4 regions of the Streptomyces sp. NPDC004284 genome follow, and region 4 is predicted to be linked to each of the others. Evidence: riboswitches for the same ligand, from Rfam matches in the RefSeq annotation. Region 4 holds a riboswitch; each other region holds the start of a gene.
The links. A riboswitch is a leader RNA that binds a small molecule or an ion and turns the genes downstream of it on or off. The one in region 4 is predicted to bind cobalamin.
Positions count from the first base shown of each region.

Region 1: it holds a riboswitch for cobalamin, as region 4 does, so the genes downstream of both, ACFYUS_RS19595 (cobalamin biosynthesis protein) here and ACFYUS_RS33360 (prenyltransferase/squalene oxidase repeat-containing protein) in region 4, are expected to answer to the same signal.
Region 2: it holds a riboswitch for cobalamin, as region 4 does, so the genes downstream of both, cobN (cobaltochelatase subunit CobN) here and ACFYUS_RS33360 (prenyltransferase/squalene oxidase repeat-containing protein) in region 4, are expected to answer to the same signal.
Region 3: it holds a riboswitch for cobalamin, as region 4 does, so the genes downstream of both, ACFYUS_RS36505 (ABC transporter substrate-binding protein) here and ACFYUS_RS33360 (prenyltransferase/squalene oxidase repeat-containing protein) in region 4, are expected to answer to the same signal.

Region 1 covers NZ_JBIAMJ010000007.1:54,832-62,418, reverse strand. Annotated here, with positions in the region: gene ACFYUS_RS19600 (cobyric acid synthase) at 1-1,482, opposite strand, end outside; gene ACFYUS_RS19595 (cobalamin biosynthesis protein) at 1,479-2,453, opposite strand; cobalamin riboswitch at 2,485-2,628, opposite strand; gene ACFYUS_RS19590 (hypothetical protein) at 2,742-2,963, opposite strand; gene ACFYUS_RS19585 (anion permease) at 2,980-4,248, opposite strand; gene ACFYUS_RS19580 (alpha/beta hydrolase) at 4,616-5,743, shown strand; gene ACFYUS_RS19575 (hypothetical protein) at 5,832-7,229, shown strand; gene ACFYUS_RS19570 (VOC family protein) at 7,255-7,587, opposite strand, start outside.
Region 2 covers NZ_JBIAMJ010000005.1:82,424-90,010, forward strand. Annotated here, with positions in the region: gene abc-f (ribosomal protection-like ABC-F family protein) at 1-47, shown strand, start outside; gene cobN (cobaltochelatase subunit CobN) at 44-3,757, opposite strand; cobalamin riboswitch at 3,797-3,929, opposite strand; gene ACFYUS_RS15155 (cobalamin biosynthesis protein CobG) at 4,113-5,333, shown strand; gene ACFYUS_RS15160 (precorrin-8X methylmutase) at 5,330-5,983, shown strand; gene cobJ (precorrin-3B C(17)-methyltransferase) at 5,980-7,464, shown strand; gene ACFYUS_RS15170 (PA14 domain-containing protein) at 7,583-7,587, shown strand, end outside.
Region 3 covers NZ_JBIAMJ010000024.1:3,014-10,600, reverse strand. Annotated here, with positions in the region: gene ACFYUS_RS36510 (FecCD family ABC transporter permease) at 1-944, opposite strand, end outside; gene ACFYUS_RS36505 (ABC transporter substrate-binding protein) at 941-1,993, opposite strand; cobalamin riboswitch at 2,080-2,205, opposite strand; gene ACFYUS_RS36500 (cold-shock protein) at 2,302-2,508, opposite strand; gene ACFYUS_RS36495 (DJ-1/PfpI family protein) at 2,718-3,443, opposite strand; gene ACFYUS_RS36490 (TetR family transcriptional regulator) at 3,651-4,244, opposite strand; gene ACFYUS_RS36485 (alkane 1-monooxygenase) at 4,359-5,531, shown strand; gene ACFYUS_RS36480 (ScbR family autoregulator-binding transcription factor) at 5,715-6,338, shown strand; gene ACFYUS_RS36475 (glucose 1-dehydrogenase) at 6,326-7,090, opposite strand; gene ACFYUS_RS36470 (NAD-dependent epimerase/dehydratase family protein) at 7,174-7,587, opposite strand, start outside.
Region 4 covers NZ_JBIAMJ010000019.1:16,830-24,416, forward strand. Annotated here, with positions in the region: gene ACFYUS_RS33350 (energy-coupling factor transporter transmembrane protein EcfT) at 1-350, opposite strand, end outside; gene ACFYUS_RS33355 (SCO2322 family protein) at 446-1,099, opposite strand; gene ACFYUS_RS33360 (prenyltransferase/squalene oxidase repeat-containing protein) at 1,096-2,343, opposite strand; cobalamin riboswitch at 2,418-2,568, opposite strand; gene ACFYUS_RS33365 (protein kinase) at 2,717-4,714, shown strand; gene ACFYUS_RS33370 (MBL fold metallo-hydrolase) at 4,724-5,809, opposite strand; gene ACFYUS_RS33375 (aldehyde dehydrogenase) at 5,942-7,405, shown strand; gene ACFYUS_RS33380 (ferredoxin) at 7,405-7,587, shown strand, end outside.

The DNA of each region.
Region 1 (7,587 bases), on a different contig from region 4:
CAGCCCCTCCGGCGCCCCGCCCTCGATCAGCCGCAGCAGCGCGTCCGTGTCCGCGTGTTCCTCGATCAGGTCGCCGAGCCGGTCGAGCTGCTCCTCGCGCAGCGCGCCGAACGAGGTGTCGGGCGCGGGCACGAACCGCCGGCCCGCCGCCGCGGCGACCTCCCGCAGGAAGGCCCGGCGGAAGCCGTCGCTCTCCAGGGAGCCGTGCCAGTGGGTGCCCCAGACGGAGCCGGCGCGGCAGCCGTCGAGGAACGGCTCCCCGCCCTCCACGGAGGCGACGCCGTGGTGGATCTCGTACCCCTCGACCCGCTCGCCGAGCGCCTCGCCGACCGGCCGGGCGAGGGTCTTCTCGACCCCGAACCGCACCCGTACGGGCAGCAGCCCGAGCCCGTCGACGACCCCGGCCTTCGACTCGACCTCGTCCTCGATGCGCTCGCCCAGGGCCTGGAAGCCGCCGCAGATGCCGAGGACCGGCCGGCCCTCGGCCGCGCGCCGGACGAGGGCGTCGGCGAGGCCGCGCTCGCGCAGCCAGGCCAGCGCCCTGACCGTGCCCCGGGTGCCCGGCACGACGACGAGGTCGGCGTCGACGAGCTCCTCGGGCCGGTCGACGAACCGGACGACGACGCCCGGTTCGGCGGCGAGCGCGTCGACGTCGGTGAAGTTGGACATCAGCGGTACGGCGCAGACGGCGACCCGCAGCACGTCCGCGCCGACCGGCGGCGCGACGACGGACTCGCGGACGGTGCCCCGCAGGGAGACCCGCAGGCCGTCCTCCTCGTCGATGCCGAGCCCGTGCGCGTACGGCAGGACACCGAAGGTCCGGCGTCCGGTGAGGCCGTGCAGCATGTCGAGTCCGGGCTCCAGCAGCGTCACGTCGCCGCGGAACTTGTTGACCAGGTAGCCCGCCACGAGCGCCTGGTCCTCGGGCGCGAGCAGCGCCGTCGTCCCGAAGAACTGGGCGAAGACCCCGCCCCGGTCGATGTCCCCGACCACGACGACGGGCAGCTTCGCGGCGCGCGCGATGCCCATGTTCACGATGTCCGTGCGCCGCAGGTTGATCTCGGCCGGACTGCCCGCCCCCTCGCAGATCACGGCGTCATACGTGCCCCGGAGCTCCTCCAGGCACGCCATCACCGGCTCGAAGAGGGTCTTCTGCCGCCCTCCGTGGTAGCCGCGGGCGCTCATCTCGCCGACCGGCTTGCCCATGAGGACGACCTGGCTGGAGCGGTCGCTGCCGGGCTTGAGCAGCACCGGGTTCATCAGGGCGGTCGGCTCGACCCGGGCCGCCTGCGCCTGCATGGCCTGCGCGCGGCCGATCTCGGCGCCCTCCCGGGTGACGAAGGAGTTCAGGGACATGTTCTGTCCCTTGAACGGCGCGACCTTGATCCCCTGCCGGACCAGCCAGCGGCAGATGCCGGCCGTGACGACGCTCTTGCCCGCGTCGGACGTGGTCCCGGCGACGAGCAGCCCCCCACCCCTCATGCGTTCCTCCGCTTCAGTGCGCTCGCGATCATGCGGCCGCCCACGCAGGCGGCCAGGGTCAGTGCGGTGACCCGGCGGGAGAGCCGGACCGCGCGGTCGATGTCGGCGACCTCGACGGGCCGCCCCTCCCCGTTGAGCACGGGCCGGTGCTCGACCCGCCCGGCGTACGAGAGGGTCCCCCCGAGCCGTACGCCGAGGGCGCCCGCGAAGGAGGCCTCGACGGGTCCCGCGTTGGGGCTCGGATGCTTGGCCGCGTCCTCGCGCCAGGCCCGTGCGGCCCCGCGCGGATCGCCGCCGGCGACGGTGGCGAGGACGGCGGTCAGCCGGGCCCCGGGCCAGCCGGCCAGGTCGTCGAGGCGGGCCGAGGCCCAGCCGTAGCGCCGGTGGCGGGGGGACTTGTGGCCGACCATCGCGTCGAGGGTGTTCACCGCGCGGAAGCCGACCAGGCCCGGCACGCCCGCGACCGCTCCCCAGAAGAGGGCGCCGACGACCGCGTCGGAGGTGTTCTCGGCGACGGACTCGACGACCGCGCGGGCCATCGCGGGGCCGTCGAGGGACTGCGGGTCGCGCCCGCACAGGTGCGGCAGCCGTTCCCGGGCCACCTCCAGGTCCCCGGCGGCGAGGGCGCCGCCGATCGCGCGGGCCTCGCGGCCCAGGGTCGTACCGCCGACGACGGCCCAGACCGAGGCGGCGGTGAGGGCGACGGAGGCCGCGCGGCTGCCCCGTACCGTACGGGCGGCGAGGGCGCCGGCCGCGACGGTGGCGCCGGCGCAGACGGCGGTGTGCAGGGCGCCCCAGCCGCGGTGGTCGTGCCACAGGGCCTTCTCGACCCGGCCCGCGGCCCGGCCGAAGGCGGCGACGGGATGGCCGCGGCGGGGGTCGCCGACGAGCAGATCGACGGCGAGACCGGCGGCCGCGCCGTACGCGAAGACACCGGTGGTTCTGGACGGGGTGGGGCTGCGGCCGGGCATGGCGCTGTGTCCTCACTCAGGGTCCGCGCCCTGGATCGACGTGACCGGCGGCGAGAGTTCCTGACTCCCGGACCCCTCGGGATCCGGTCACAGTGGCGGGACCGCGCCGGAATCGCACCGGACTTCCTCTCCTGCCGCCGTATGGCCCCGGCAGTCCACCACGGCCCGAGAACAGCCGTCAACTCACCCTTGACCTGCATCGCGTCACTGTGCGAAGCACCACAAACACGACGGCCGGGCGGCCCGCACACGAGGTGCGGACCGCCCGGCCGGGGGTACCGGGGACCGTCAGGCGACGATCAGGTAGATGCCGTACGCCACGGCCGCCAGGCACAGGGCGAAGCAGGCGTAGGCGCCGGTGCGGGCCAGGGCGGCGGAGCCTCCCTGGGCGGCGGCCTGCTCCTGCTTGGAGAGGCCGACGACACCGAGGGTGAAGAGGCCCACGAGGGCGACGGTCGTCACGAGGCTGACTCCGAAGACGGAGCCGAGGGCTGCCCAGTCGATCTTCATGCTTGGTTCCAGTTCCTTAGACCGCGGCGGTGGCCGGGGGAGCGGCCGGGTCCGTGGGGACCGGCGCGGGGATGGTGGTCTTCAGGTCCTCGTCCGCGACGGCGGCGACGGAACCGGCCGGCGGCGGGGTGACGGCCGCGATCGCGGTGGTCACGACACCCGCGGGCTCGGCGTCGCCGTCGATGTCGTCGTCCGTGACGTTGTGCCGGTCGACCGGCTTGCGGCGGGACAGCGACCAGATGACGCCCGAGCCGGCGACGAGGAGGACCGCGACGGCGACGATGCCCCAGGTGCCCTGCTTGGTGAGGAACTCGGCACCGGCGCCGACCACGGCGGCGGCGGGCAGCGTCAGGCCCCAGGCGACGAACATCCGGGTCGCGGTCGACCAGCGGACGACACCGCCCTTGCGGCCGAGACCGGCGCCCATCACGGCACCCGAGCAGGACTGGGTGGTGGAGAGGGAGAAGCCGAGGTGCGAGGAGGCGAGGATGACCGTGGCGGCACTGGTCTGGGCGGCGAAGCCCTGCTGCGGCCGGAGGTCGGTGAGGCCCTTGCCCATGGTGCGGATGATGCGCCAGCCGCCGAGGTAGGTGCCGAGCGCGATCGCCATGCCGGCGGAGACGATGACCCACAGGGGCGGGTTCGAGCCGGGGGCGACGACACCCTGGGTGACCAGGGCGAGGGTGATGATGCCCATCGTCTTCTGGGCGTCGTTGGTGCCGTGGGCGAGGGAGACGAGACCGGCGGAGGCGATCTGGCCGGCCCGGTAGCCCTTGGCGGTGTGCTTCTCGTCGGTCTTCGCGCCGATCTTGTACGTCAGCCGGGTGGCGAGCGTCGCGGCGAGACCCGCGACGATCGGGGCGGCGACGGCCGGGATGAGGACCTTGGTGACGATGGTCGGGGCGTTCACGGCGGACCAGCCGGCCGACATGACCGCGGCGCCGATGAGGCCGCCGAAGAGGGCGTGGGACGAGCTGGACGGCAGTCCGAGCAGCCAGGTCAGCAGGTTCCACAGGATGGCGCCCACGAGCGCCGCGAAGATCACTTCTGTGCGAATGCCCTCTTCGTTGATGATCCCGCCGGAGATCGTCTTGGCGACCTCCACGGACAGGAAGGCGCCGACGAGGTTCAGCACGGCGGACATGGCCACCGCCGTCTTGGGCTTGAGAGCACCGGTCGAGATGGTCGTGGCCATCGCGTTGGCGGTGTCGTGGAAACCGTTCGTGAAATCGAACACGAGAGCTGTCACGACCACAATGGCGAGCAGCAGCGTGATGTGTTCCATTTACCCAGGCAATCGTTTGACGTCAGTGGCTCGTCGAACGTAGGCAACCTGGGTGAACGGAAGATGAACTGGGGCGGGCGACGTGGTGTCCCTAACCGGTGTCAAGAGATTCCGCTTAGCCCTCCGGCGTGACCGGTGTCCACGATGCGGTCACCCCGGAACCACGGGTAATCCCGCTCCTCGCCGGGCCCGTGCGACCCACCCCGTCTCCTCCCCGTCCGCCCGGTTCCGCTCCCTGGACAGGACCATCCGACCGGGGGACCCCCTCGACGAGACTCATGTCACTCCCCGGGGCGAACCCTCCGGTTCCCCCCCCGCCCGGGTCCGTCCGGTGGCAGGCCCGGGCCGTCCTGCCGAGACTGGGAGCGTGCGCCCGGCTACAGCGACGGCAGCGGCCGTCACCACCCTGATCGGTGTCGGCGCGGCCGTGGTGGCGGCCGGCCGGTACGCCAGCGATGTCGCCCTCAGGACACCGTCCGAACGACCACTGCCCGGAGACCCCAGGCTCACCGTGCACGCCACGGAACCCGAGCGGGTCACCCTCACCCGCAGCCTCGCCTCGCTGCGCCCCGGCACGTACGGGATGGAGGCCCCCGGACTGCACGCCGTCCTCGGCCCCGTCCTCGACCGGGTCCCCCACACCGCCGACACCGTCGTCCGCCGCCTGGAGCGCGTCGAACTCGGCGTCCTCGGACCGGGGGCCCGCGTCCGGCTCACCCCCCAGCTGCACCGGGGCACCCCGCTCAGCGCCCTCGGGCTCGCCCACGAGGACGTCGAGATCCCCGGCGAGCTCGGCCCGCTGCCCGCCTGGCTCGTGGCCGGCCCCCGCACCACCTGGGTGATCGCCCTGCACGGCCTCGGCACCACCCGCGAGCACCCGCTGAACCTCGTCCCCTTCTTCAACCGCCGCAAGATCCCCGTCCTCGTCCCCGCCTACCGGGGCGACGAAGGGGCGCCCGCCTCCCCGGACGGCCTCGCCCACCTCGGCGACTCCGAGTGGCGCGACGTCGACGCCGCCATCCGCTACGCCGTCCGCCGGGGCGCGCGGAAGGTCGTCCTGCACGGCTGGGGGACCGGCGCCTCGATGGCCCTGCGCGCCGCCGCCGAGTCGGGCGTGCGCGACCGGATCAGCGGCCTCGTCCTCGACTCCCCGGTCCTCGACTGGGAGGCCACCCTCCGCAACCTCGCGGCGGCCTCCCACGTCCCCGCCCCCCTGCTCCCGCTCGCCGTCCGCGCCGCCCAGGGCAGGACCGGCCCGCACCCGGACCTCCTCCGGATCGCCTCGGAACCGGACGCCCTGCGCGTCCCCGTCCTCCTCTTCCACGGCCCCGACGACACCATCGCCCCCTGGGAACCCTCCGTCGAGCTCGCCGCCCGCCGCCCCGGCCAGGTCAGCCTCAAGACCGTGCGGCACGCCCCGCACGCCTCGATGTGGAACGCCGACCCGGTCCCCTACGAGGAGTCCCTGCGCCGCTTCCTCACCCCCCTGTTCTGAGGCCGCTCCCGGGCCCTCGCGGCGCCCGTTCCGACGGGGCGTCCGATTCCGATTGGGCTTTCGGGCCGTCAGCGGGAAGACTGCCCCCGTGACGTCTCGAAAGCCCGATGAACCATTGGCGCGCAACTCCAGACTCCGACTCGTCCGCCCGCAGGCGCTGGCCACCGCCCGACGGGCCGTGACGACCCGGCGCACCCGGCCGGCGCCGCGGCCGCCCGAGGGGACTCCGCCCCGGGCGGAGCTCGCCCGGCAGGCCCGGCGTGTCCTCGCCGACGCCGTACGGATCGCCCGCTGGGCCGCCGTCGAGCGCGGCGCCGACACGGCACCCCGTACCGGCCCCGCCCAGGAACGGGCCGCGGCCGCACTGGACCTGACGCCCGGCCAGGTCCGGGCCGGCTGGGACCGCGCCCGGCTCGCCGGACTCGTCGAACTGCACGGCGACACCGCCCGCCCCGGCTGGCGGCTGCACGCCTGGGACCGCGACGACTCCGCCGTCCTGCGCGGCTGGGTCGCCCTCTTCGACGCCTGGTCCCTGGTGCACCCGGCCCCCGAGAGGGTCGCCGCGGCGGCCGTCGCCGAGGTCGTCGAGGCCGTCCCGCAGGTCCTCTCGCTGCTCCAGCTCTCCCAGGGCCCGGTCCTGGTCCCCGCCCTCCTCGACCTCCTCGGCCAGCGCGTCGAGGAGCTCCGCGAGGAGCGCTGCGAGGTCCCCGCGGCCGAGCAGGCCCCCGAGGCCGCGGACACCCCGGCCGTCGACGGCCTGCCCGCCCTCCTCGACTGGGCCCTGGAGGGCCTGGCCGCCGTCGGCGCGCTCACCCTGGACCCCGGCACCGACGAGCGCCACGCCACCCTGACCCCGCTCGGCAACTGGGCGGTCTGGGTCAAGCTGGAGCAGATCTGCGTCGCCGCGCAGAGCCCCGCGGGCAACATCGAGCAGTCCGCCGAGGACATGCTCCGCGGCTGCGCCCGGCTCACCCCGGGCCCGGCCCGCGACGAGTACCGCGCCTGGCTCGCGGCCCGCACGCTCTCCAGCGCCGTCGGCGAACTCCTCGCCGTCGCCCGCGGCGAGGACGCCCTCCTGCGGGGGCTCGCCTTCGAGGCGCTCCGCGTCGTCGGCGCGCCCGCCGAGGCCGAGGTGCGCGCCACCGTCGCCGAGCCCCCGCTGCGCCCGTACGCGCTGCTCTGGCTCGCCGAGTACGAGGGGGCCGACCCCGACGACGCCCAGGAGGTGCTGACCCGCGAGGAGTCGACCTGGCTCTGGGTCGACACCGCGGCGGCCGTCGCCGACCACGGCGAGAGCGAGCTGCTCGTCCGCCACCTCGACTCCGCCGTGCAGGGCACCGTCCCGGCGCTGCTCGACGAGGTCCGCGCGATCGGCCACCCCCGCACCGTCCAGGTCCTGGTCGCCCTGGCCGCGGCCCACCCGGACCCGGCCCTGGCCAAGGCGGTCCGCCGGGCCGCCTTCCAGGTCCACAACGGCGGGGCCTGAGCGCCAGGGCCCGTCCGCCCCGGAACTACCCGGCGGCGCCGGGGGCGTACGTACCGAAGCTCCACACGTTGCCCTCGGCGTCCCGGGCCGTGTAGTCCCGCGAGCCGTACTCCTGGTCCGTCGGCGGCATCACGATCTCGACGCCGGCCGCCACCGCCCGGTCGTGGTGCGCGTCGACGTCGTCCACGCGCACGTAGACCGCGGTCGGCCCGCCCTCGGCCATGAGCGCGTCGAACGCCGTGCCGCTGCCCTTGCTGCCGAGCATCACCATGCCGTTCCCGCAGATGAGTTCGGCGTGCATCACGCGGCCGTCCTCGCCCTCGTACACGGCGTGCTCGGAGAAGCCGAAGCCCTCCGT
Region 2 (7,587 bases), on a different contig from region 4:
ACCGGGGCCGCGTCCTCGAACTGGCCCCGGCCCTCGTCAGGGCCTAGTCCTCGCCCGCAGCGCCCTCAAGGTCGCCCTCCGTCTCCAGGAAGACCTGGCGCAGGGCGGCCAGGGTCTCCGGGTCCGGCTTCTCCCACATGCCGCGGGACTCGGCTTCGAGGAGGCGCTCGGCGATGCCGTGCAGGGCCCAGGGGTTGGCCTCCTTGAGGAAGGCCTGGTTCGTCTCGTCGAGGACGTACTCCTGGGTGAGCTTGTCGTACATCCAGTCGGCGACGACACCCGTGGTCGCGTCGTACCCGAAGAGGTAGTCGACGGTCGCCGCCAGCTCGAACGCGCCCTTGTAGCCGTGGCGGCGCATCGCCTCGATCCAGCGCGGGTTGACCACGCGGGCGCGGAAGACGCGGGAGGTCTCCTCGACGAGGGTGCGGGTGCGGACGGTCTCCGGGCGGGTCGAGTCGCCGATGTACGCCTCGGGGGCCGTGCCCGTGAGCGCGCGGACGGTCGCGACCATGCCGCCGTGGTACTGGAAGTAGTCGTCGGAGTCGGCGATGTCGTGCTCGCGGGTGTCCGTGTTCTTCGCGGCCACCGCGATCCGCTTGTACGCCGTCTCCATCTCGGCGCGCGCCGGGCGGCCTTCGAGCCCGCGCCCGTACGCGTACCCGCCCCACACCGTGTACACCTCGGCGAGGTCGGCGTCCGTGCGCCAGTCGCGCGAGTCGATCAACTGGAGGATGCCCGCGCCGTACGTGCCCGGCCGGGAGCCGAAGATGCGGGTGGTGGCGCGCCGCTCGTCGCCGTGCTCGGCGAGGTCGGCCTGCGCGTGCGCCCGTACGTAGTTGTCCTCGGCGGACTCGCCCTCAAGGCCCGCCACGAGCCGTACGGCGTCGTCGAGGAGGCCGATGACGTGCGGGAACGCGTCCCGGAAGAAGCCCGAGATGCGCAGCGTGACGTCGACGCGCGGGCGGCCGAGCTCGGCGAGCGGGATCGGCTCCAGGCCGTTCACCCGGCGCGAGGCCTCGTCCCACAGCGGGCGGACGCCCAGCAGGGCGAGCGCCTCGGCGACGTCGTCGCCGGCGGTGCGCATCGCGCTCGTCCCCCACAGGGACAGGCCGACGGAGGTCGGCCACGCGCCGTTGTCGTCGCGGTAGCGGGTGAGGAGGGAGTCGGCGAGCGCCTGCCCGGTCTCCCAGGCGAGCCGGGACGGCACGGCCTTCGGGTCGACCGAGTAGAAGTTCCGGCCGGTCGGCAGGACGTTGACCAGGCCACGGAGCGGGGAGCCGGAGGGGCCGGCCGGGACGAAGCCGCCGTTCAGGGCGTGCACGGCGTGGGCGAGTTCGTCGGTGGTGCCGGCCAGGCGCGGCACGACCTGCTCGCAGGCGAAGCGGAGGACGTCCGCGACGGCCTCGGCGCGAGCGGTCCCGGCGGCAGCGGCCTTCACGCCGTCCGCGCCGGCCGTGCTCTCGCCGGCCTCCGCGTCCGCGGCCTCGTCGCCCTCCGCGCCCGAGCCCAGGACCTCGGTCACGACCGACGGGACCCGTGCCACGTCCCAGCCCCGCGCCTCCATCGCCTCGACCAGCTCGCGGGCCTTCGCCTCCGCCTCGTCGGCGGTGGTGCGGGTCGCGGCCGACTCGTCCAGGCCGAGGGCCTCGCGCAGGCCCGGGAGCGCCTGGGTGCCGCCCCAGATCTGGCGGGCGCGCAGGATGGAGAGGACGAGGTTGACCCGGGCCTCACCGGTCGGCGCGCCGCCGAGGACGTGGAGGCCGTCGCGGATCTGGGCGTCCTTGACCTCGCACAGCCAGCCGTCGACGTGCAGCAGGAAGTCGTCGAAGCCGTCGTCCTCCGGGCGCTCCTCCAGACCGAGGTCGTGGTCGAGCTTGGCGGCCTGGATCAGGGTCCAGATCTGGGCGCGGATGGCCGGGAGCTTCGCCGGGTCCATCGAGCTGATCTGCGCGTACTCGTCGAGCAGCTGCTCCAGGCGCGCGATGTCGCCGTACGAGTCGGCGCGGGCCATCGGCGGCACCAGGTGGTCGACGAGGGTCGCGTGGACGCGGCGCTTGGCCTGGGTGCCCTCGCCCGGGTCGTTGACGAGGAACGGGTAGATCAGCGGGATGTCGCCGAGGGCCGCGTCGGGGCCGCAGGCGGCGGACAGGCCGGCGTTCTTGCCGGGCAGCCACTCCAGGTTGCCGTGCTTGCCCAGGTGGACCATGGCGTCGGCGCCGAAGCCGCCGTCCTCGGCGCGGGCCGCGATCCAGCGGTAGGCGGCCAGGTAGTGGTGGGACGGCGGGAGATCGGGGTCGTGGTAGATCGCGATCGGGTTCTCGCCGAAGCCGCGCGGCGGCTGGATGAGGACGAGGAGGTTCCCGCGGCGCAGGGCGGCGAGGACGATGTCGCCCTCCGGGTTCTGCGAGCGGTCGAGGAACATCTCGCCGGGCGCCGGGCCCCAGTGCTCCTCGACCTGCTCGCGGAGCTCGGCGGGCAGCTGCGCGTACCAGCGCTTGTAGTCGGCGGCCGGGATGCGGACCGGGTTCTTCGCGAGCTGCTCCTCGGTCAGCCAGTCCTGGTCGTGGCCGCCGGCCTCGATGAGGGCGTAGATCAGCTCGTCGCCGTCGCCGGAGACGAGGCCGGGGATGTCCTCGACGGGCCCGAAGTCGTACCCCTCCTCCCGCAGCCTGCGCAGCAGGGAGACGGCGGAGGCGGGGGTGTCGAGGCCGACCGCGTTGCCGATGCGGGAGTGCTTCGTCGGGTACGCGGAGAGGACGAGCGCCAGCTTCTTCTCGGCGTTCGGGATGTGGCGGAGCCGGGCGTGCCGGACGGCGATCCCGGCGACGCGGGCCGCGCGCTCGGCGTCGGCGACGTACGCGGGCAGGCCGTCCTCGTCGATCTCCTTGAAGGAGAACGGGACGGTGATGAGGCGGCCGTCGAACTCGGGCACGGCGACCTGGCTGGCGGCGTCCAGCGGGGAGAGGCCCTCGTCGTTCTCCTCCCAGGCCTCCCTGGACCCGGTCAGGCACAGCGCCTGGAGGATCGGCACGTCGAGCGCGGCGAGCGCGCCCGCGTCCCAGGCCTCCTCGTCGCCGCCGGCCTGCGCCTCGGCGGGCTTCGTACCGCCCGCCGCGAGGACGGTCGTGACGATGGCGTCGGCTCCGCGCAGGACGGAGATCAGCTCGGCCTCGGGGGCGCGCAGGGACGCCACGTACAGCGGGAGGGCGCGGGCGCCGGCGTCCTCGATCGCGCCGCAGAGGGCGTCGACGAAGGCGGTGTTCCCGCTCATGTGGTGGGCGCGGTAGTAGAGCACGGCGACGGTCGGGCCGGTCCCGTTGCGCACGGTCCGCTCCAGCGGGCCCCAGGTGGGGGCGGCGGCCGGGGCCTCGAAGCCGTGGCCGGTGAGCAGGACGGTGTCGGAGAGGAAGCGGGCCAGCTGCTCCAGGTTCGCCGGGCCGCCGTGCGCCAGATAGGCGTGCGCCTCGGTGGCGACGCCGACGGGGACGGTGGAGGCCTCCATGAGCTGGGCGTCGGGAGCCTGTTCGCCGCTGAGCACGACCACCGGCTTCCCGGCGGCGCGGATCGCGTCGAGGCCCTCCTGCCAGGAGCGGACGCCGCCGAGGAGCCGGACGACGACCAGGTCGGCGCCGTCGAGCAGCCCGGGGAGGTCCGCGAGGGGGAGGCGGGAGGGGTTGGCGAAGCGGTACTCCACCGGCCCCCCGGCCGCGCGGGCGCTGAGCAGGTCGGTGTCGGAGTGCGACAGCAGCAGGAGCATGGCGAGCTCAGGCCTTCCTCGGGGTTGTCCGCGCCCCGGGTGGTCGTGTGGACGGCGGGAGTTCCTGACTCACCCGTCCCTCGCGGGTACGGGCTCACAGTGGCGGGACCGCGCCGGATTCTCACCGGGCTTCCTCCCCGGGGTCCTGGGACCCCATGCCGATCTGCATCCTAGATCGTGCCGGGGTCGGGCCCCAGGGAGCGTCGGGGTCGGCCGGATCACACCGGGACGTCCGACGGCGGCACGGGCGAGCACCGGCGGGCCTCGAGCACCAAGGACCGGCAGGCACCGGCAGGGCCCGGAGCGCCAGGAGTCGGCCGGATCACACCCGGTGGTCAGGCGGTTCCCCGTGGGTATGCTCGCCGCCATGCCGCCCACCCCACCCCCGACGCCCGAACCGGGCGAAGCTCGCATACGGGACCGTGGCGACGCCTGCCCCGGGGCGCTGCGCCTGCACCCCGCCGACGACGGACGCCTGGCCCGACTGCGCCTGCCCGCAGGGCGCCTGACGACACATCAGGCGGAGACGCTCGCGGTCGCGGCGGAGACGCTCGGCGACGGACGGATCAGCATCACCTCGCGCGGCAACGCGGAGCTGCGCGGGCTCGGCGAGGGCTGCGGGGCAGACCTGGCGTCCCTCCTGGACGGGGCGGGTCTGCTGCCCTCCCCCACCCATGAGCGCGTCCGCAACATCGTGGCCTCGCCCGGCGCGGGACTCGACGGACTCGGCTCCGCGGACGTGCAGTTGTGGGCCCGCGCACTGGACACCGCACTCTGCGCCGAGCCCCGGGCGGCGTCGCTCTCGGGACGGTTCCTGTTCGTCCTGGACGACGGGCGCGGGGACGTCGCCGGGCTCGGCGGCGATGTGAGCTTGATCGCAGGGCCGGACGGATCCGTCCTGCTGCGGCTGGGCCCGGAGGCCTTCCGGCTGGCCGCGACCGACGCCGTCCGGGCCGCCCTCACCGCCGCCCTCGTGTTCCTCGACGCCGCCGGGGCCGCCGGGAACGGGGCCTGGCGCCCGCGCGAGCTGCCCGAGGAGCACGTGCCCGACTGGGCCGGAGCCCTCGCGCGGGCCGGGATCACGGCGGAGCCCGTACCCGTACCGCCGCTTCCCGCGTCCCCGCCGCCCGCGCCCGGCCCCCTCGGCGAGCGCGCCCTGCACGTCCTCGCCCCGCTCGGCCGGCTGACGGCCGCCCAGCTGCGGGCCCTGGCCGACGGGGCCGAGGAGCTCCGGCTCACGCCCTGGCGGGGGGTGGTCGTCGTGGGGGCCGCCGACCGGGACCTGGCGGAGCACGGCCTGATCACCCGGCCCGACCTGCCCTCGGTCGGGGTCAGCGCCTGCACCGGACGCCCCGGCTGCGCCAAGTCCCTCGCCGACGTACGGGCGGACGCCGCCCTCGTCCGGCGAGGGGGCCTGCCCGTCCACTACTCCGGGTGCGAGCGCCGCTGCGGCCACCCGCACGGCACCTGGGTGGACGTCCTCGCCACCGGCGACGACACCTACCTGGTGAACGGCGTACCGACCCCCCGCACCTCCCTGCCCGAAGCAGTGACCACGGCCCGCACGACGAGATGAGCGAGAGCACCAGGATGTTCGACTACGAGAAGGACGGGACGGAGATCTACCGCCGGTCCTTTGCCACCATCCGCGCCGAGGCGGACCTCTCGGGCCTGCCCGCCGACGTCGCCCAGGTGGCGGTCCGGATGATCCACGCCTGCGGGATGACCGACCTCGTGCAGGACATCGCCCACTCCCCGGGCGTCGTCGCGAGCGCCCGCGCCGCACTCCGGGCCGGCGCGCCCATCCTCTGCGACGCGCAGATGGTCGCCAGCGGCGTCACCCGCAAGCGGCTGCCCGCCGACAACGAGGTGCTCTGCGCCCTCTCCGACCCGGCCGTCCCGGGTCTCGCCGCCGAGCTCGGCACCACCCGCTCGGCCGCCGCCCTCGAACTGTGGCGGGACCGCCTCGAAGGCTCCGTCGTCGCCATCGGCAACGCGCCGACCGCGCTCTTCCACCTCCTGGAGATGATCGCGAAGGGCGCCGGGAAGCCCGCCGCCGTCCTCGGCATCCCGGTCGGCTTCATCGGCGCCGCCGAGTCGAAGGACGCACTGGCCGAGAACGCCCTCGGCCTCGAATACCTGGTCGTACGGGGCCGGCGCGGCGGCAGCGCGATGACGGCCGCCGCGCTCAACGCCCTCGCCCACGAAGCGGAGATCCAGAAGTGACCGGAAAGCTGTACGGCGTCGGGCTCGGGCCCGGCGACCCGAACCTGATGACGGTCGCCGCCGTGAAGGCGATCGCCTCCGCCGACGTCGTCGCCTACCACTCGGCCCGCCACGGCCGCTCCATAGCCCGCTCCATCGCCGCCGAGCACATCCGCGAGGACCACGTCGAGGAGCGGCTGATGTACCCGCTCACGGTGGAGACCACGGACCACCCGGGCGGCTACCGGGGTGCCCTGGACGACTTCTACGAGGAGGCCGCGGCCCGCCTCGCCGCGCACCTCGACGCCGGGCGCACCGTCGCCGTCCTCGCCGAGGGCGACCCGCTCTTCTACGGCTCCTACCAGCACATGCACAAGCGGCTCGCCGACCGCTACGACACCACCGTCATCCCCGGCGTCACCTCGGTGAGCGCCGCCGCCGCCCGGCTCGGGGAGCCGCTGTGCGAGGCGGAGGAGGTCCTCACGATCATCCCCGGCACCCTGCCGGAGGACGAGCTGACGGCCCGCCTCGCGGGCACCGACTCGGCGGTCGTGATGAAGCTCGGCCGCACCTTCCCCACGGTCAAGCGGGCCCTGGAGCGGGCGGGCCGCCTGGACGACGCCCGGTACGTGGAGCGCGCGTTCATGAAGGGCGAGCGCACCGAGAAGCTCACGGAGGTCGACCCGGAGTCCGTCCCGTACTTCTCCGTCGCCGTCCTCCCCTCCCGCATCGACCAGCAGCCCCCCGTACGGGAGAGGGGCGAGGTCACCGTCGTCGGCACCGGCCCCGCCGGGGCACCCTGGCTGACCCCCGAGTCGCGCGGCGCGCTCGTCAACGCCGACGTCCTCGTCGGCTACACCACCTACCTCGACCGGGTCCCCGTCCTCCGCCCCGGCCAGATCCGCCACGGCTCCGACAACAAGGTCGAGTCCGAGCGCGCCGAGTTCGCCCTCGACCTGGCCCGGCGCGGCCGGAAGGTCGCGGTCGTCTCGGGCGGCGACCCGGGCGTCTTCGCCATGGCGACGGCGGTCCTGGAGGTCGCCTGCGAACCGGAGTACGCGGACGTCCCCGTACGGGTCCTCCCGGGGGTGACCGCCGCCAACGCGGCCGCCGCCGCCGCGGGCGCCCCGCTCGGCCACGACTACGCCACGATCTCCCTCTCCGACCGCCTCAAGCCCTGGGACGTCATCGAGACCCGTCTCCGCGCCGCCGCGAGCGCCGACCTCGTCATCGCCCTCTACAACCCGGGCTCCAGGTCCCGCACCCACCAGGTCGCCGCGGCCCGCGACCTCCTCCTCGAACTCCGCTCCCCCGAGACCCCGGTGGTCGTCGCCCGCGACGTCGGCGGCCCGGAGCAGTCGGTCCGCGTCCTCACCCTCAAGACCCTGGACCCGTCCGAGGTCGACATGCGCACCCTCCTCCTGATCGGCTCCTCGCAGACGCGCGCGGTCGAACGGGGCGACGGCCGCACGATCGCGTGGACGCCGCGGCGCTACGGCTGAAACAGGGACTGAAAGGGCAGGTGGGGGCGAGGGCACAACCCTCCCCCCACCTCACGAGTCACACAGGCGTTCCCCTGTTTCACGTGCTTCCCATAGGTCCGGAAAGGGCCCTCCCCCTGTGAC
Region 3 (7,587 bases), on a different contig from region 4:
AGGACCGTGCGGGCGAGCGTGTCGGCCCAGACGAGGAACACCGCCCCGGCCAGGGCGGTCACCGGCAGCAGACGGGCGTGCCCGGGGCCGGCGAGCGCGCGGGCGGCGTGCGGCAGGACGAGGCCGACGAAGCCGATCGCGCCGGCGGCGGAGACCAGGGCGGCCGTCAGGAGGGCGGTGACGCACAGCAGGACGAGCCGGGTCCGGACGACGGCGACGCCGAGCGAGGCGGCGGCCTCCTCGCCGAAGGCGAAGGCGTCCAGGGTCCGCGCGTGTCCGCCGCAGATCAGCAGGGCCGCCGCGAGGACGGCGAGGCACACCCACACCTCGTTCCAGCCGGCCCCGGAGAGCGAGCCGAGCAGCCAGAAGAGGACGCCCCGGGTGGTCTCGGCGTCGGCGGCGGTCATCACGACGAAGGAGGTGAGGGCGGAGAAGAGCTGCATCGCGGCGACGCCCGCGAGGACCACCCGGTCCGTGGAGCCGCCGAGGGTGTGACTGAGCAGCAGCACGAGCGCGAAGGAGACCACCGCCCCCAGGAACGCCCCGCCGGTGACGGAGAGGACGCCGCCGCCGACGCCGAGGACGACGACCGCGACCGCGCCGGTCGAGGCGCCGGAGGAGACGCCCAGGACGAAGGGGTCGGCGAGCGGATTGCGCAGGAGCGACTGCATCACCGCCCCGCAGACGGCGAGTCCGGCGCCGCAGACGGCGGCGAGGAGGGTACGGGGCAGCCGCAGGTCCCAGACGATCCCGTCGCGGATCGGCGAGAGCTCCGAGGCGCCGCCGCCGAGGTGGGCGGCGATCACGGACCCGGCCTCGCCGACGCCGATGTCCGCCGGGCCGATGGTGACGGCCACGGCCACGGACAGCCCGAGCAGCGCGAGTCCGGCCGCCGCCCACAGGAACACCGTGGCGGACGCGGCCCCTTGCCGGGTGGTGCTCACTTCGCGAGACCGTACGAGCGGAGCGCGGCCGCCACCTTCTCGATGCCCTCGACGGTGCGGAGGCCGGGGTTGAGCGCCTGGCCGCTGAGCAGGACGTACCGCTTGTGCTTCACCGCCGCCATGTTCCGGGTGACGGGGTCGGACTCCAGGAACTCGATCTTCTTGGCGGCGCTCTCGGCGGACTGCGCGCGGCGGGTCAGGTCGCCGAGCACGAGGACGTCGGGGTCGCGGTCCGCGACGGTCTCCCAGTTGATCTGGGGCCACTCCTCGCGGGTGTCGTCGAAGACGTTCTTCGCCCCGAGCGCGTTCGTGACGATCCCGGGCGCTCCGCAACAGCCCGCCATGTAGGGCGACTTGGAGTCCGAGTACCAGTAGAGGACGGTGGCGTCGGTGAAGTCGGCCGCCGCCGTGGCCTTCGCCACCCGCGCCTTGAGCCCGGCCACGAGCTTCTCGCCGCGCTCGGGGACCGCGAACACCCGGGCCAGGTCGCGGATCTCGCCGTAGACGGTCTCCATGGTGAGGGGGCGGGTGCGGACTCCGTCGCCGTCGCCGCTGTTGTCCTTGCCGACGCAGTCGGTGGGCGAGAGGTACGTGGGGACGCCGAGCTGCTCGAAGCGCTCGCGGGGCGCCACCCCGCCCTTGCCGAGGGTGTACCCGAACGAGGCGGCCGCGAAGTCGGGTTCGGTGTCGAGGACCTTCTCGAAGGAGGGGTAGCGGTCGGCCAGGCGCGGCACCTTCGCGTTCTCCTTCTCCAGCCCCTCGAGCACCGGGTCCGTCCAGGTCGCGGTGCCCACCATGCGGTCGGCGAGGCCGAGGGAGAGCATGATCTCCGCCGCCCCCTGGTCGAGGGCGACGGCCCGGCGCGGGGCGCGGTCGACGCGGACCGGCCGTCCGCAGTTGTCGTCGAGGGTGACGGGATGGCCGTGCTGAGGGGCGCTCTTCCCGGACGGTGCGGAGGACCCTCCGCCGCAGCCGGTCACCGTCGCGGTGAGGAGCAGGACGCCGGCCAGGGCGAGCACGGCGGAGCGGACGGGGTGTGCGAGCGGCACGGGAACTTCCTCTGCGGCCACGGCTCATACGCGGAGCCTGTCGTACGGTCCTCCCCGGACGGCAGCGTGCCGCCGGGGCCGCCAGCAGGTCTTCGGACTCGGGGTCGGCCGGACGGAGCGCCTTCCCGGGCCCGTCGTGCCGCCCAGTGGCCGATGCTCCGCCCGTCGCCCTCACCGCTGCGCGTCAGTTCCGGTCTTCCACCGGATTCCCTGACCCGTGCACGTACCCGTTCAGGTGCGTACAAAGGTGCGACTGGCCTCGGCACAGTACCACCGGGCGGCGACCGCGCTCCGGGGCCCGGCCGGTGTCAGGCGCGCAGCTCCCTGGCCTCGAAGCGGCCGTCGCCGAGGACCAGGACGAAGGAGACCTGCTGCCCCTCGGAGACCGTCCGCCTCTCGTTCTCGATGTCCTCGGCGCGGAAGTACACCTGCTCCTCGGAGCCCAGGGGGACGACGAAGCCGTACCCGCCGAGACGGTTGAAGGACCGCACGATCCCTTTGCTTCTGCCTTCCACGGCGACCTCCTCGTCGTCATCGGCGACGCGGTCGGGCGTGTCCGGCCCCGGGTGGCCGTGTCCGCGCCTCAGGGGAGGTGTACCCCGCACGGCCACCCTTCGCCACCGCCGCGGGCCGGGCGCACCACCCCCGATGATCTAGTACAATATTCAACAGAGGTCCGTTGCCGAAGATCCCCCGTTTCCGGCAGCGGGCCTCACCCCTTTCGTCAGCGCGCGTCCGGCCGGACCCAGACCGTGCCGCGGGCCTCGTACTCCAGCATGGCCTCCAGGCCGTTCGCCGCTTCGGGGCCGAGCTCCCGGCGGACCAGCCAGAGGGCGAGCTCCAGGCCCGAGGTGACGCCGCCGGCGGTCACCAGGTCGCCGTCGTCCACCACGCGCGCCCCCTTCAGGACACCGCCCTGCCGCTCCAGGTCCGGCCGGGCCTTGTGGTGGGTGGTGCAGGGGCGGCCCCGGGTGAGTCCGGCGGCGGAGAGCAGCATGACGCCGGTGCACAGGGCGCTGACGGTGAGCCCCGGCCGGGCCGCCGCCGCGAGGGCGCGGGGCAGGGTGCCCCGGTCGATCTCGGCCCAGACGCCGGGGCTGTCCCGGCGCGCGTAGCCGCCGCCCGGCACGACGAGGAGGTCGGCCTCGCGCGGGGCCCAGGGGTGGTCGACACGGACCTCCGTGCCGAAGGCGGCGGTGACGGTGCCGGGTCCGTCGACGGAGACGTACCGGACGTCCACCGGACGCTCGGAGAAGAACCCCGAGGCGGAGAGCACCTCGTAGGGGGCTGCGAAGTCGAGCTCCTCGACGCCGTCGAAGAGGACGAGGTGCACCCGGAGCGGGCGGCGCGCGGACGCGCCGGCGGCGGTGGCACCGGTTCCCGTGACGCCCGCGAGGGCGCCCGTGGCGCCGAGGGCGGTGGTGGCGCGGAGCAGGTTGCGGCGGTTCATGGTTCTCCCCCAGGGGGTGGAAGGGCCCGACGGTTCTGTCACGCCGAGGCAGTCGGCCGCCGCCGCTTCCCGGTTCCCCGCCCCCTCCGGGCTCCGCGCCCGGCCGGGTCAGACCCCGCCGGGGTACGCGATCCGCGCCGGCTCCCGCGCCGGCGTCGGCTCCTGCTCCTGCTCCCGCTCCCGCTCCCGCTCCCGCGAGGCTCCGCCTCAGGCCCCGCCCGGGTACGCGATCCGCGCCGTGATCCTGGCGATGCGCCGCGCCGACTCCTCCGGCGGGCCCACCGGCTGGACGATGTGGCTGACGGTGAGCCGCACGATCGTCTCGACGGCGAGGCCGCGGGACTCCTCGTCGACGTCGGGCCAGGCCTCGGTCGCGTACGCGTCGAGCATCGCCATCGCCGTGCCGAAGACCGGTTCCGCGCGGGTGGTGAGGTAGGCGAGGAGATCGTCCTCGCCGCCGCGCGCCGCGAGCAGGACGCCCTTGATGAGGGGGTTGTCCACGGCCTGCTGGAGCGTGTAGCCGACGCCCGCCGCGGCCGCCGCCTCCAACTGCCCGCGATGGGCGTCCAGTTCACGCTGGATGCCGAGCAGGAAGCCCTCGACCTCGCGCTGCACCAGGGCCTGCCCGATGGCCTCCTTCGAGCCGAACTCGTTGTAGAGCGTCTGACGGCTGATGCCGGCGGCCCGCGCGATGCCGGCCATGCGCAGCCCGCCCCAGCCGTCGGCGGCGACGAGCCGGTAGGCGGCGTCGAGCACCTGCTCGCGCAGGAGGGACCGAACACTCTCGCGGAAACGTGTCATCGTGCCCCCACTTTATCCACCGGTCCCCGCCCAGAGCATTGACGCCCCAGGGGGAATCCGTCTATCAACTGGACAGTAGGCATGTGAAGTGTCCATCTCCCCGAGGAGCCGGCCTTGGCCCTGCACAGCGACTCCCCCGAAACCCCCGCCCCCTGGCGCGATCCCAAGCGCTGGCTCTGGCTGTTCGGCCTGCTCATCCCGGCCTTCCCCTTCCTCTCCTGGGGGCTGGTGAACGCCACCGGGCTCCGGCTCTTCTGGTGGACCGGGATCCTCGTCCTGTACGTGCTCTTCCCGGTCGTCGACCACCTGATCGGCAAGGACTCCGCCAACCCGCCGGACAGCGCGATCGCCCACCTGGAAAAGGACCGCTACTACCGGTGGTGCACCTACGCCTACCTCCCCCTCCAGTACGCCGGGCTCGTCCTCGGCTGCTGGCTGATCACCCGGGGCGACCTCGCCCTCGTGGACCGGATCGGGCTGACGTTCACCCTCGGCGGCGTCGCCGGCATCGCCATCAACACCGCCCACGAACTGGGGCACAAGACCGAGACCCTGGAGCGCAGGCTCTCCCGGATCGCGCTCGCCCAGACCTGGTACGGCCACTTCTACGTCGAGCACAACCACGGCCACCACATCCGCGTCGCCACCCCCGAGGACCCGGCGAGCGCCCGGCTCGGCGAGAGCTTCTGGCGCTTCCTGCCCCGGACCGTCCTCGGCAGCCTCACCTCGGCCTGGCGCCTGGAGAAGCGCCGGCTCGAACGCCGGGGCCGGTCGGTGTGGAGCCCGCGCAACACGGTCCTCGGCTCCTGGGCCCTGTCGTTCGCGCTCTTCACGGCACTCGCGCTCGCCTTCGGACCGGGCGTCCTTCCGTACCTCGCGGTCCAGGCGGTCTTCGGCTTCTGCCTGCTCGAAGTCATCAACTACACCGAGCACTACGGCCTCAAGCGGGAGCTCACCGCGAGCGGCCGGTACGAGCGCTGCGCCCCGCGCCACAGCTGGAACAGCGACAACATCGCCTCGAACGTCTTCCTGTACCACCTCCAGCGGCACAGCGACCACCACGCCAACCCCACCCGGCGCTACCAGTCGCTGCGCCACTTCGACGAGGCCCCCGAGATGCCGACGGGATACGCGGGGATGATCGTGCTCGCGTACGTACCGCCGCTCTGGCGCCGCGTCATGGACCGCCGGGTCCTCGCCCACTACGGCGGGGACGTGACCCGCGCGAACCTCCAGCCCTCCCGCCGGGCCCGCCTCCTCGCCCGGTACGGCACGACGGCCGGGTGAGCACCGGCCGCCCCGGCGCGAAGTGCCGCCGGGGCGGCCGGAGTACGGGGGAAAACGGGGTACAGGCGGGGGCCCGGCTCGTACAATCAATACCAATCAGTCGGTTTGATACCGTCGAGTGGCACGGCGCGGCAGGGCGCGGACCGCTGCCGCCGAGACGCTCGGCGCCACGGGGGAGCCTGGGTGACCAAACAGGAGCGGGCCGCACGGACCCGCGACGCGCTCGTCAAGTCCGCGGCCAGGGAGTTCGAGCAGCACGGCTACGCCCTGGCCACCCTGTCCGCGATCAGCGCGGGAGCGGGCGTGAGCCCCGGCGCGCTCCACTTCCACTTCGAGAACAAGGCGGCGGTCGCCGCCGCCGTCCAGGACGAGGCCTCCACCGTCCTGCGCCGGACCGCCCGGATCGTGTACGGACAGCGGTCGAACGCCCTGCAGAACCTCGCCGACACCTCGCACGCGCTGGCCCGCCTGCTCCGCGACGACGTCGTCGTCCGCGCCGGCTTCCGCCTCAGCTGCGCCGAAGACGCCCGCACGGAGCTCAACCCGCGCCAGGAATGGCAGAGTTGCGTACAGCAGCGGCTCGCGGAAGCGGCCGACGAGGGCCTCCTCGCCGCCGGCGCCGGGCGCCACCAGGACCTCGCCCGCGCGATCGTGGCCGCCACGGTCGGCCTGGAGACCCTCGGCCGGGACAACGGCGAATGGCTGTCGCCCAGGACCGTCACGGCCCTGTGGCGCACGCTGTTCCCGATGCTGACGGACCCGGAGTCGCTCGCCGGACTCGAACCCGCGGGCAGTCAGAGCTTGTAGCCGCCCGAGACGTCCACGCACTGGCCCGTGATCCACCGCGCGTCGTCGGAGACGAGGAAGGCGACCACGTCCGCGATGTCGGCCGGCGTCCCGAGCCTGCCCAGGACCGAGTGGGCCGCGAGGGCGGCGCTCGCCTCCGGCGTCGTGCGGCGGTGCGCGTTCATGTCCGTCGCGACATAGCCGGGGGCCACGGAGTTCACGGTGATCCCCCGGGGCGCCAGCTCCTTCGCGAGGGCCGGGGTCATCGTGTCGACGGCCCCCTTGGTCATCACGTAGGTGACGGATTCGGGGAAGGCGCGCTTCGTCGCCGCCGAGGAGATGTTGACGATCCGGCCGCCGTCGCTCAGGCGGTCCAGGCCCCGCTGCACGAGGAAGAGCGGGGCCTTGACGTTGATCGCGAAGAGCCGGTCGAAGACCTCGCCGGTCAACTCGTGGAGCCGGCCCGAGCCGCTCGCCGCCGCGTTGTTGACGAGGATGTCGAAACCCGGACCGGCGCCCTGCTCCGCGAGGCCCGCGTCCAGGGCGGCGTAGAACGTGTCCACGGCGTCCGGCCTCCCCAGGTCCGCGTGGAACGGGAAGGCCCGGCCGCCCGCCTCCTCGATGGTCTCCACCGTCTCGCGGGCGGCCGCCCCGTTGCTGCCGTAGTGCACCGCCACCAGGGCGCCGTCCCTGGCCAGCCGCTCCGCGATGCCTCTCCCGATGCCACGGCTCGCCCCGGTGACGACCGCGGTCCTTCCCGCCAATGCGGACATGTCGGTGGTGTCTTCTTTCCGTTCGGAGGTTCTGCGCGGAGGTTCTGCGCGGAGACGTTCCGCGCCAGGAGGGACGGGCCGCCTCAGGAGGGGACGGGCAGGTCCCGGTACCACGGCAGGTGGTCCGCGATCGTCGCGGCGAAACCCGGCCCCGGGTCGCAGCCCCACTCCCGCCAGGGCCGGTCGTCCGCGAACCAGTGGTCGCCGGCGAGCATGGCGAGGTGGTGCTGCGCGAAGGGGAGGTCCGCGAGCAGCGCGCGGGCCTCGGCGATGTCCACCGCGGGGCCCCGGGCCCCGGGCCGCCCGGCGAGGAGCGCCTCACCGGCCGCGAGCAGTTCCGCCACCGGGACCGGCTCCGGGTGGTTGACGTAACAGGGGCCCGGCCGCGTCCCCGGGAAGAGCGCCGCGCCGAGCAGCGCCCCCGCCAGGCTGTCCACGTCGATCATGGAGTGCAGCGAGGAGCCGCCGTCGAGCGGGCCGGGCAGGGCGGCGAGCAG
Region 4 (7,587 bases):
TCGGCCGTCACCCGGCCCCCGATCCGCACCCCTTGCGCCCAGTCGGGCAGCGGCACCTCGGGGAGGGTGAACAGTTCGTGCTCACCGGGGACGGGGGAGCCGAGGAGCAGGGAGAAGACGACCCTCAGCGCGACGACGAACAGGCCCAGCTTCACGAACGCGCCGTACGAGCGGGCCCAGGGCGCGTCCGTGCGCCGGGCCGCCACCACGTAACCGGCCACCCCGACGAGCAGTCCGAGCAGCAGCGGGTTGGTGGTCCGGGAGGCGGCGACGGCCAGGCCGAGCGCCCACAGCCACCACGCGCCCGCGTGCAGGGCGTTGGCCCGGCTCGCGACGGGTGCCGAGAACACGCCGACGCCGCCCCCGCCGACACGGGCACCGGCGACGGGCGCCGACTCCGTGGACGCACGACGCGCCGACGCCGTGAACACGCTCCGGGCCGTACTCATCCGCGCCGGCGGGCCTTCCAGATCGCCGCCCCGCCGAGCGCCAGGACGGCCGCCCCGCCCGCGAGGACGCCGAAGGACGGGCCGCCGCCCCCGTCGGATTCCTGGGCAGCGGCCTTCGGGGGAGCCGACGCCGTCGCCCCCACCTCCACCTGCTCGCCACAGCCCCGCGCCGGGTAGCCCGCGATCCCGCACAGCATGGCCACGCTGTCGTACCGCAGCGGCTTCGCCACCACGGCCAGCGCCTCCGCGGCCGTCGCGTCCTCGCGGACCTCCGCGCAGCCGGCCTCGACCGGCTTCTTCGGCGAGGTCTCCCCGGACGGCGCGTCGGTGGGGCCGCCGAAGTCGACGACGACCGCGATCCGCTTGGTGCCGTCCTTCTTCTCCACGCCCCCGCAGATCCCCGAGAAGTCGGGGGCGACGGAGGGGCGGGAGGTGTCGTCCGTGCCGTTGCTGACCGCGAAGCGGAAGCCGATCGCGTCGCCGTCGGCGGGCCGGGCGCTCGCCGGGCCCAGCGTGGCGTACGTCCAGGGCTTGCCGCCGTCGCTCTCCCAGAACGACCAGTAGCGGTAGCCGGCCGCCTGCGCCGGGGCCGCCGCGGCCAAGGCCAGGAGCGCTCCCGCCGCGGCGCCCGCGATCCGCGCGCGGCTCACTTCTTGCGGCCGCTGATGAGGAAGCCGATGCCGACGCCGACGACCGTGCCGATGCCGATGATCCACCAGACGTCGAAGCCGGACTCGTCGTCGCTGGTGGAGGCGGCGGAGGTGTCCGGGGCCTTGGGCGCGGGGCCGGTGGCGTTGAGCTGCTCGACGAGGTCCGCCGTGCCGAACTCGCGCGGGTCGGTCTCCGTCGCGCGGGCCGCCAGGATCAGCTGCGCGTAGGCGGCCGGGCCGTTCTCCTTCGCCCAGGCGGTGGAGTTCTTCTCCAGCCACGCGAGCGCCGGCTCGGCCTCCTTCGTGGCACCGGCGGCGGCGAGCGCGACCACGGCGTCGGCGGTGTTGCCGATGTCGGGCTGCTCGGTGGTGTCGGTGGCGCCCGGCATCGGCGGCAGGGTGAGGTGCCCGGTCTTCGCGAGGGCCTTCGCCAGGTAGGAGGCGCCGTTCAGCGCGGCCCGCTCGACGGTCGGCTTCGACAGGTCGTGGCAGACGGGCGGCTGCTGGGGGGAGGCCTTGGTGGCGACGATGCTCTTGCCGAGCGCGGCGAGGGTGGACGCGGCGGTGGCGTCGGCGTTGGCGAGGAGCTTGCCGGTCTTGTCCGGCTGGTACGCGAACGCCCCGGCGCCGTCCTTGTCGGAGCAGGGCAGGGCGAAGGAGAGGAGCGCGTCGTACGGGGTGCGGCCCTCGGCGGAGGTGAACGAAGCGGGCCGCACGCCGATCGCGGCGAGCGCGCCGACGACGACCGAGGTGGAGTTGGCGTCGCTCGCGCCGCCGGCGCCGTAGCCCCAGCCGCCGTCCTTGTTCTGCACGGTCCGCAGCCAGTCGGAGCCGGACTTGACGGCCTTGTCGATCTTCTCCGGGGCGGCGGCCTGGCCGCGCACGGCGCGCAGCGCCTGGACGGCGACGGCGGTGGCGTTGGTGTCCCGCATCGTCCTGGGGTCGCAGGGCTTCGTCACGTCCGCGCGGTACGAGGCGAACGAGCCGTCGGCGCACTGCTGGCCGAGCAGCCAGTCCACGGCCCGGTCGGCGGGCTGGTAACCGGTGGCGCGCTGGGCGAGGAAGGCGAGCGACTGGCGCCAGACACCGTCGTACGTCGGGTCCTTCGTGCCGTACAGGCCGGTCCCGGAGGCACCGGCGGAGGCGGACGGGGAGGGCGCGGCGACGGCCGGAACGGCTGCTGCGGTGCCGAGCGCGGCTGCGGCGGCGGCGAGCGCGGCGGCGCCGCGGCGGACGGTGTTCATGGGGCCCTCTCCTGCGGCCGGGCACCGGCACGCCTCGGGGGCACCAGGCTCCGGCTCCGTATTCCTCGACGGTGCCGGCGGTCATGTCCCGGGCGGGGCATTCCGACTCACCGACCTCCGGAATCTCCGGGGGGAGACGGTTCACGGCTGCGGGTCAGTGCCGGATTTCCACCGGCTTCCCCCCGTACGGGCATGATGACGACGCGCCCACTCTACCGGCCCGTACGCCCGCCGCCCCGGGGGTGGGAGGCGCCTCACACCGGGGCGGGAGCGGGTTCGCCGAGGCGCTGCCGGGGAGCGGACCGCTGTGCCATGCTGGCGCCGCCACGACAACATGCCGACGGCGTCTTCACGGGGGTGCGGAATGCGGGCGTTGACCGAGAGCGACCCGCGGGGGATCGGTCCCTACCGGCTCCTCTACCGGCTGGGCGAGGGCGGCATGGGCCGCGTCTACCTGGGCCGCTCGCGGGGTGGCCGCACGGTCGCGCTCAAGGTGGTGCACGGCGCGCTCGCCGGTGACCCGGGCTTTCGCACGCGCTTCGCCCGGGAGGTGCGGGCCGCCCAGTCGTTGCGCGGCGCCGGCACGGTCCCGGTCCTCGACGCCGACCCGGACGCGGAGGTGCCCTGGCTGGCCACCGCGTACGTGCCGGGCCCCGCGCTCTCCGAGGCGGTCCTGGCGCACGGACCGCTCCCCGAACCGGCCCTCTGGCGGCTGCTCTCCGGCCTCGCGCACGCCCTCGACGGCGTGCACCGGGCGGGGCTCGTGCACCGGGACGTCAAACCGTCCAACGTGCTGCTCTCGCTGTCCGGCCCCCTGCTCATCGACTTCGGCATCGCACGCTCCGCCGACGAGACGGCCCTGACGGGGACGGGCCTGGTCGTCGGATCGCCCGGTTTCATGTCGCCGGAGCAGGCGGAGGGGCGGACGGTCGGGCCCGACGCGGACCTCTTCTCGCTCGGCGCGGTGCTCGCGTTCGCGGCGACCGGCCGCGGGCCCTTCGGCGGCGGTTCGGTGGCGGAGCTTCTGTACCGGCTCGTCCACCACGAGCCCGACCTCGCCGGGGTCGACGGGCCGTTCGCGGAGCTCGTACGGCGCTGTCTGTCCAAGCGGCCGGACGACCGCCCACCGGTGACCGAGCTCGCCGCGCTCGCGGACCCCCACCGGGAGGAGTCGGGGAGCTGGCTCCCGGCGCCCGTGGTCGCGGCCATCGCGCAGAAGGCGGAGGAACTGCTCAACGCGGAGGCGGAGTTCGAGCCGGAGCCGGAGCGGGAGCCTGCGGCGGGGCTTTCGGTGGACCGGGACCGGGAGCGGGAGCGGGACCGGGAGCCTGAGCCGGGGCTTTCCGAGGCTCCGGAGCGGGGGCCGGAGCCCGATCCCGATCCCGATCCGGAGCCCCGGCCGGTCGCGCCGGACGCCGCCGCCGAACCGGGGCCGGCCGCCGCCACCGTCGCCCGGCCGCGTACCGGGCCGCCCCGGACGGCCGTCCTGCCCGCCCAGGCTCTCGCGCCGGAGCCCGCGCCGACGCCCGTCCGGGCGCGCGCCGCGCGGCCCTCCGCGCCGACACCCGCCCGGGCTCCCGCGCCGACACCCGCCCGGGCCCCCGCGCCGACACCCGCCCGGGCCCCCGCGGTGCCGCGTGCCCGTGCCGCCGTTCGCGGTCCGGGCGCCGCGCCGCGGGTCCGGGCCGCCTCGGCGGGGGCGCCGTCGACGGGGGTGCCGTCGGCCCAGGCGCGCGCCGCGCGCCCGTCCGCGCCGACGCCCGCCCGGTCCTCCGCCACGCCCGCCCGGTCCTCCGCGACGCCCCGTGACCGCGCGGCCGTCCGGGGGCCGGTCGCCGGGGTGCGGGCGCGGGCCACCGCGACGGGGGTGCCGTCGGCGCGGGAGCGTGCCGTGCGGGTGTTGGTCACGGGTCTGGGGAGGCCGATGCTGGGGCTGTTCTACCTGGTGCCGATGGTGGCCTTCCTCGTCGGCGGGGCCGATCTGATGGACAAGGCGGTGGAGCACCCTTCGCTCTCCGACCAGGCGCAGGGCCCGTACCAGTGGGCGATGGACGACTGGTGGCGCGGCCCCGCGACGCTGCTCCTGATCGCCGCGATGGTCGGATTCCAGGGCTACCGGGGGCGGCTGCTCACGGTCTCGCCCGGTCGGGTCCGGCTGTGGGCGGCCGGGATCGCCCTGTACTGGATCGCGCTGATCGCCGTACTGACGCTGCACGTCCTCTGGTTCCTCTTCGTCGACGGCGGTTACGACCACTGGGACGGCGGGGGGCAGCACTGGTTGTGGTGGGTGGCGGGTCCGGCGATGCTGCTCGGCGGCGGCATCTCCCCGCTGGTCCTGGTGATGGCGCTCAGGCGCCTCTTCAAGGCGTGAGGCGGGGCCTCACACCGCGATGTACGTGACCGGGTCCGAGCCCGGCACGGACTCCGCGCGGCCGAGCTTCACCAGGCGGCGGAGGTGGGCCTCGGCCTCGCTGACGGCGATGTTGCGGGAGCCGTAGGGGATCTGTTCCCAGGGGCGGTTCCACTCCATGCGCTCGGCGAGCTGCCAGGGGGTGAGCGGGGTGGCGAGGAGGCGGATGAGGCCGGTGAGGCGCTCCTCGTGGTGGTCGAGGAGTTCGCGGACCCGGCCGGCGGCGTCGGTGAAGGCGTACTGGTGGGCGGGGAGGACCTCGGCGACGCCGAGGCGGCCGATCCGTTCGAGGGAGTCGAGGTAGTCGCCGAGGGGGTCCGTCGCGGAGGGGGGTCCCCCCTGCTCGAACGAAGTCGAGAGCTTGGGGGAGTCGTCGGGGTCCTCGTACAGGCCGATGTGCGGGGAGATCCCGGGCAGCAGGTGGTCGCCGGAGAAGAGCCGGCCGTGGCCGGGCAGCCGGGAGGGGTGCTCCTCCTCCAGGTGGAGGCAGACGTGCCCGGGGGTGTGCCCGGGGGTCCAGATCGCGCGGAGGCGCCGTCCGGCCAGGTCGAGGAGCTCGCCGGGGACGATCTCGCGGTCGGGGAGGGCCGAGCGGAGACCGGGCAGGGTCCGCATCCGGCCGGCGTCGCGGGCGGCGCGCAGCGGGGCGATGTGGTCCTCGGGGGCGCCGACGGCGGCGAGTTTCCGGGCGAGGTAGTCGAACCAGGTGCCGGGTTCGGACGTGCGGGTGCGGCGGACGACGGCCGTGTCGGCGGCGTGCATGGCGATCCAGGCCCCGGACTCCTCGCGGACGCGGCCGGAGAGCCCGTGGTGGTCGGGGTGGTGGTGGGTGATGACGACCCCGTGCACCTCCCGGACGGAGAGGCCCAACGCGTCGAGCCCGCCCGCCAGTTCGTCCCAGGAGGCCGGGTCGTCCCAGCCCGTGTCGACGAGGACCGGGCCGCGGTCGGTGTCGAGGACGTGGACCAGGGTGTGGCCCAGCGGATTGTCCGGGATGGGCACCCGCAGGGACCAGACGCCTCCGCCGTGCTCGGTCACCTGGGGCACCTGTGTCATGAGCGTCCTCGTCTCTGCGTACCGGTACGACCATTGCCCACCATAACTAGAACTGGTATCAGTTCTGAAGCACCGTCAGGAACATCGTGGGAACTTCAACGGGCAATTCCATCTCCTCGGGAGGCAGCGGTCATGACCGAGCTTGTGGAGCACGGAAAGCTGTTCATCGGCGGGGAGTTGACCGACCCGCTCGGCGACGGGGTCATCGAGGTGATCTCCCCGCACACCGAGCAGGTCATCGGCCGGGTCCCGCACGCCTCCGAGGCCGATGTGGACCGGGCCGTGGCCGCCGCCCGCGCGGCCTTCGACCACGGGCCGTGGCCGCGGATGACGGTGGAGGAGCGGATCGCGGTCGTCACCCGGATCAAGGACGCGATCGCCGTCCGGTACGAGGAGATCGGCCGGGTCATCAGCGCGCAGAACGGCTCCCCGTACTCCTGGTCCGTCCTCGCGCAGGCGCTCGGCGCGATGATGGTCTGGGACGCGGCGATCACCGTCGCGCGGGACTTCTCGTACGAGGAGCGGCGGGGCGGGGTCCTCGGGCCGCTGCTGGTGCGGAGGGAGCCGGTCGGGGTGGTGGCGGCCGTGGTCCCGTGGAACGTGCCGCAGTTCACCGCGGCCGCCAAGTTGGGGCCCGCGCTGCTCGCGGGCTGCACGGTGGTGCTCAAGCCCTCGCCGGAGTCGCCGCTCGACTCGTACGTCCTCGGGGAGATCGCGGCGGAGGCGGGGCTCCCGGAGGGGGTGCTGTCGATCCTGCCCGCCGATCGGGAGGTCAGCGAGTACCTGGTCGGCCACCCCGGTGTCGACAAGGTCTCCTTCACCGGCTCGGTCGCCGCCGGCAAGCGGGTCATGGAGGTCGCCTCCCGCAACCTGACCCGCGTCACCCTCGAACTGGGCGGCAAGTCGGCCGCCGTGATCCTGCCGGACGCGGACCTGGAGACCGCCGTCGCCGGGATCGTCCCGGCGGCCTGGATGAACAACGGGCAGGCGTGCGTGGCCCAGACCCGCATCCTCGCGCCGCGCTCGCGGTACGACGAGATCGCCGAGGCCCTCGCGGCGGCGGCCGGCGCGCTCGTCGTCGGCGACCCGCTCGACCCGGCCACCCAGGTCGGCCCGCTCGTCGCACGGCGCCAGCAGCAGCGCTCCCTCGACTACATCGCCATCGGCCAGGCGGAGGGCGCGAAGGTCCTCACCGGCGGCGGCCGCCCGGACGGCCTCGACCGGGGCTGGTACGTCGAGCCGACGCTCTTCGGCGACGTCGACAACTCCATGCGGATCGCCCGCGAGGAGATCTTCGGCCCGGTCATCTGCCTCCTGCCGTACGGGGACGAGGCCGAGGCCCGCCGGATCGCGAACGACTCCGACTTCGGGCTCAGCGGCAGCGTCTGGACCGGTGACGTCGAGCACGGCATCGACTTCGCCCGCCAGGTCCGCACCGGCACCTTCAACGTCAACACCTTCAGCCTCGACATGCTCGGCCCCTTCGGCGGCTACAAGAACTCGGGCGTGGGACGGGAGTTCGGCCCCGAGGGCTTCGGCGAGTACCTGGAGCACAAGATGATCCACCTTCCCGGCGGTTACGAGGGCGGCGCGTGATGGGCGACCGCTGGCGCGTCGAGGTCGACCGGAGCGTCTGCATCGGCTCCGGCATGTGCGTCAACCACGCCCCCGACGGCTTCCGGCTCGACACCGCCCGCCAGTCCCACCCGGTGTCCCCGGAGACGGACGCGGGCGAACGCCTCCTCGCGGCGGCCGAGGGCTGCCCGGTGGAAGCCATC